One region of the Mesocryomonas fontinalis genome, then DNA from elsewhere that is predicted to be linked to it. Evidence: riboswitches for the same ligand, from Rfam matches in the RefSeq annotation. Region 1 holds a riboswitch; the other holds the start of a gene.

Region 1 (2,379 bases):
GCAAAACCGAGCAGAGCAGCGAACGGGCCGGCGACGAAGAGCGCGAGGAAGCCTAGGCCGGCGAGGCCTGCGGCAAGCTTCCCGTGCCGGTTGGCGGCAAGCTTCCCGCGCCGTCCGGCGGCAAGGCCCGGGCTCAGCGGCCGATCGCCTTCAGCCACTCGTCGGTCCAGGCCTTGCGGTTGGCCGCGACGTCCTCCGCCGGCACCGCGAGCGGCCGTGCCGGCTGCACCAGTCTCGCAAACTCCGGCGGCAGCGGCTTCGACGGCGCGATCACCGGCAGCGACCAGTTGGTGGTGGGGATCACGTCCTGGAAGGCGGGGGTGAGGATGAAGTCGAGGAAGGCTTTCGCCAGTTCCGGCTGCTTCGAACCCTTCAGCCGGCCGGCCAGCTCCACCTGCAGATAGTGGCCTTCGGCAAAGCTCGCCGCCTGGTAGCGCTCCACCTTCTCCTCGATCATGTGGTAGGCCGGCGACGTCGTATAGCTGAGGACGATCGGCGCCTCGCCCTGCGTGAACAGGCCATAGGCCTCGCTCCAGCCGGGCGTCACGGTCAGGATCCGCTTCGACAGCGTCTGCCATTTCGCCGCGGCGCCCTCGCCATAGACCGCCTTCATCCAGAGCAGCAGGCCGAGGCCCGGCGTCGAGGTGCGGGCATCCTCGATGACGATCTTCTCGTCAGGGTCGCCGTTGATGAGGTCGTCGAAACTCTTCGGCGGGTTCTTCACCGTCTCGGTATCGTAGATGAAGGCGAGGTAGCTGTAGTCGAACGGCACGAACACCTTGTCGTCGAAGCCGCCCGGCACCGTCAGCGCGGCGAGATCGACGCCGCTGTCGGCGAAGAGACCGGTCGCCTTCATCTCCGGCACCATTTCGGCGGTCATGCCGAGCGCGACGTCGGCCTTGGTGCCCGCACCCTCGAGCTTCAGCCGGTTGAGGATCTCGACGCCGTCGCCAAGCCCGACCCATTGCAGGTCGCAGCCGCAGGTCTTCTCGAAGGCCGCCTCGATCTTCGGGCCCGGACCCCATTCCGGGAAGAAGCTCTCATAGGTGTAGACGGTGAGCACCGGCTTGGCGTCCGCGGCAAGGGCCGGCAGAGCGGAGGCGGCGACAAGCGCCAGCATGGAGGCGAGGGAGGCAAGACGCACGGCGTTTCCTTCGACAGGGCGGCCGTCTCGCGGATCGACTGGGTGCGCTTCCGCGCGTTGCGCGGACGCCCTCATCCCTCCGCCGGTACGAGCCGGATCAGGTTCGGCGGGTTGGCGAAAAGCCTCTCAGCCCGAAGGCACCCCGTGTGAGCGAGGCCAGCATAGCCGGCTCTGCGGCCAAGGCAAGATGCCGGCGACGCTGCAGGTCATCCGGCGCCGAAAAGACGCAGCCGCACCTGGCAGCCGCAGTCTTTTCGGCGCCACGGGGCCGGCGCTGCGGCACCGCACGCCAGGGCGCGTCGCCGCCAGTGATCGATGCCTGGCGATCGACGGTTGCCCCTCCGCTCGCCGGCCGCTACAGCCGCGGGCATGAGCCGCTTCACCATCCTTCTCGCGGGCCCGATCCGGCCGACCGGAGACCTCTGCCGCGCCGTTGCGGCGACGCGCATCATCGCCGCCGACCGCGGCATGATGCATGCTGCGGCGCTCGGTGTCGTGCCGGAGCTCTGGGTCGGCGACTTCGATTCGGTCGATCCGGCGCTCAATGCCCGCCATGCCGAGACCCCGCGCGAGACCTTTCCGCGCGACAAGGACCGGACCGACGGCGAACTGGCGATCGACACCGCCATCGCGCGCGGCGCCACCGACCTCCTGCTGGTCGGCGCCTGCGGCGGCCCGAGGACCGACCACGCCTTCATGCACCTGGTGCTGGCGCTGCGCTATGCCGCGCGCGGGCTCGGCGTGACGCTCGCCGACGGCAACGAGACCGCCGTGCCGCTCGCCCCCGGCGCGCAAGAGTTCGACCTCGCGCCCGGCACCACCTTCTCCATCCTCAAATTCTCCGATCTCGCCGGCCTGACCATCGAAGGCGCGCGCTGGCCGCTGGAGAACGTCGCCGTGCCGTTCCACTCGATCCTCACCCAGTCGAACGAGGCGGCGGGCCCGGTGACGGTCACGCTTGGGAGCGGAACCGCGGTCATGCTGGTGCAAGCCCCCGGCGGCGACGCCCGCCCCGCCACCGAGCGCATCTAGCCGGCCAAAAACCCCGGAACACGACCCGTCGCCCGATACCACTGATGGGGCTTGGCCCCGACGCCCTTTTTCGACTAGGGTGCGCCTGAATGGTCCCGTAGCTCAGCAGGATAGAGCATCAGATTCCTAATCTGAGGGTCACTGGTTCAAATCCAGTCGGGATCACCAACCAACTCCCGATATAAGCGTCGCAGCACGGCTTC
Region 2 (2,379 bases), on a different contig from region 1:
AGCGCGGCGACGATGGCGTGGCCGAGCCAGCCGCCGAGCAGCGCGCCCGACAGGCAGCGCAGCGCGAACATGGCGATCAGCAGGCCGGGCGCCAGCGCGCCGTAGTCGAAGCGGATCCAGGTGTAGATGAAGCTCGCGATCGCCGCGCCGACGCCGGCCGCCATCAGCACCGGCAGCGAGTAGTTGCGCCAGCGGGTCGCGGCGAACACGGCTTCCGCACCGGCGCCCTGGATCATGCCCGAGAGGATCAGCAGGAGACCGCCGGGGCTGCCGAGCAGGATCTCGACCGCCGCCGCCATCACTTCGGCGGCGAAGGCGACGCCGGGCTTGCGGATGATCGCCGCGGCGACCACCGAGGCGATGAACCAGAAGCCCATGAAGACGTCCATCGAGACGGCGCCGAGGGCGGCCTGGGCGATCAGCCAGATCTGCACCCAGCCGAGATAGAGCACCGCAAAAACCGCGCCGAGGACGGCGACGACGAGCGTTTCGCGCAGGGTCCAGCCTGTTCGCATGGCAGTTCTCCGGATGTGAGGGGGCAGTCTGGGGACGTCAGGAAAGGCTGGCGACCGCCGGGCTAACAGCCGAAGGACTGTTCGCCGGGCTAACAGCCGAAGGACTGTTCGCCGACAGGGTCACGTCGAGGGCGACATGGGCCCCCTCGGGTGCAAAGCGCAGAAAAGCTTCCGACAGCGTCGCGAAGACCATCCCGGCATCACCGGACAGTTTCGTGCAAAAGTTCTTAGAGCGGTCGAAGACGCCGGACTGCTTGAGGAAGTCAATGCAGGCGTAGATCTCGTCCATGTGCTCGCCGCGGCCGAGCGGATAGTAGGAGAACTGCGCCGATATTGTCTGGCCGGTGGGGGCAGCAGCCGCGACGGCGGCAAGGCTTTGTGCGACGCGCTGGTCGAGCGGACCGAGCGGGGCGAAGCCGCCTTCCGGCGGCGAGCAGATCGCATCGTCCGGCTCGCCGGGACAGCCGCGCGACACCGTGGCCGACAGCACCGTGTGCACCCCGCCACGGGCGGCGGAGACGAAGAGGTCGCGCATGGCCGGGAAGAGTTCCTCCGGCGGGCCGACGACGAGCGTCGAGAGGTCGTCGGTCTCGATCCTGAACCGCGGGCGGTAGGGATCGAGCGCGCCAAGCGCACCGAGGATGACGGCGACGAAATCGTCGGTCATCGGATAAAGGGAAATCTGTGCGCCTGAAAACATCGCTCGCCTCGCTCCGCTGGCATTACCCAGATCAGCTTGAGGGTTTGAAGGCCTGCGCCCTCGTCTCAGCCCCGGCATTGCGGAGCACCCCTGTCGTGACGGCGTTTCTACGCCCCGCGGAGGGCGGGCACAAGGGCTTTTCGAGAGGGCGCGCGCACCCCGACGTTGCCCGGCGGCGCCGCGGGCAGCCTTGCGTCTCCCGCCGCAACTGGCACTCCTGCGAAAAATTCGGCAGAAGGGGCGGCCAACCAGGACCTTGCCATGACGCGCACGCTGTTTTCGCCCCTCACCCGCTCGCTGCCCGCCAGCATTCCCTTCGTCGGGCCGGAAGCACTGGAGCGACAGGCCGGCACGGCCTTCAAGGCGCGTCTCGGGGCGAACGAGAGCGTGTTCGGCCCTTCCCCTGCCGCCATCGAGGCGATGCGCGCTGCGGCCTCGGAAAGCTGGGCCTATGGCGATCCCGAGCAGGCCGAGCTGAAGTCGGCGCTCGCCGCGCATCATGGGCTAAAGCCGGAGAACATCACCGTCGGCGAGGGCATCGACGGCCTGCTGGGCCTCTTGGTGCAGCTCGCCACCGAGCCGGGCGATGGCGTGCTGACCTCGCGCGGGGCGTATCCGACCTTCAACTACCACGTCGCCGGCCATGGCGCGGTGCTCGACATGGTGCCCTACCGCGACGCCCGTCCGGAGATCGCCGAGAACATCGACGCGCTGATCGAGCGCGCCCGCGAGACCCGGCCGCGCCTCCTCTACTTCGCCAATCCGGACAACCCAACGGGCTCTTGGCATTCGGCCGAAGCGGTCGGGCGGCTGATCGCCGAGACGCCGGAGGAGACGATCCTGGTGCTCGACGAGGCCTATTGCGATTTCGCGCCGGCGTCCGCGCTGCCGCCGATCGATCTTCTCCGGCCGAACCTCCTGCGCTTCCGCACCTTCTCGAAGGCCTACGGCATGGCGGGCGTCAGGGTCGGCTACGCCATCGGCGAGGCCGGCTCGATCCGCCAGTTCGACAAGGTGCGCAATCATTTCGGCGTATCGCGGATCGCGCAAGCCGGCGCGCTCGCGGCGCTCGGCGACCAGGCGTTTCTCGCGGATGTCGTGCAAAAGGTTGCGGCGGGACGCGCGCGGCTGGCCGCGATCGCGACGGCGGCAGGGCTTTTACCG

The links. A riboswitch is a leader RNA that binds a small molecule or an ion and turns the genes downstream of it on or off. The one in region 1 is predicted to bind thiamine pyrophosphate.
Region 2: it holds a riboswitch for thiamine pyrophosphate, as region 1 does, so the genes downstream of both, ACZL02_RS03535 (YkoF family thiamine/hydroxymethylpyrimidine-binding protein) here and thiB (thiamine ABC transporter substrate binding subunit) in region 1, are expected to answer to the same signal.

Annotation. Positions count from the first base shown of each region.
Region 1 is NZ_JBUZWG020000004.1:161,994-164,372, forward strand. Features, by position in the region: gene thiP (thiamine/thiamine pyrophosphate ABC transporter permease) at 1-158, opposite strand, end outside; gene thiB (thiamine ABC transporter substrate binding subunit) at 134-1,120, opposite strand; TPP riboswitch at 1,202-1,299, opposite strand; gene ACZL02_RS11685 (thiamine diphosphokinase) at 1,514-2,176, shown strand; tRNA gene ACZL02_RS11690 (tRNA-Arg) at 2,268-2,344, shown strand.
Region 2 is NZ_JBUZWG020000001.1:774,300-776,678, reverse strand. Features, by position in the region: gene ACZL02_RS03540 (ECF transporter S component) at 1-515, opposite strand, end outside; gene ACZL02_RS03535 (YkoF family thiamine/hydroxymethylpyrimidine-binding protein) at 553-1,215, opposite strand; TPP riboswitch at 1,207-1,317, opposite strand; gene ACZL02_RS03530 (pyridoxal phosphate-dependent aminotransferase) at 1,477-2,379, shown strand, end outside.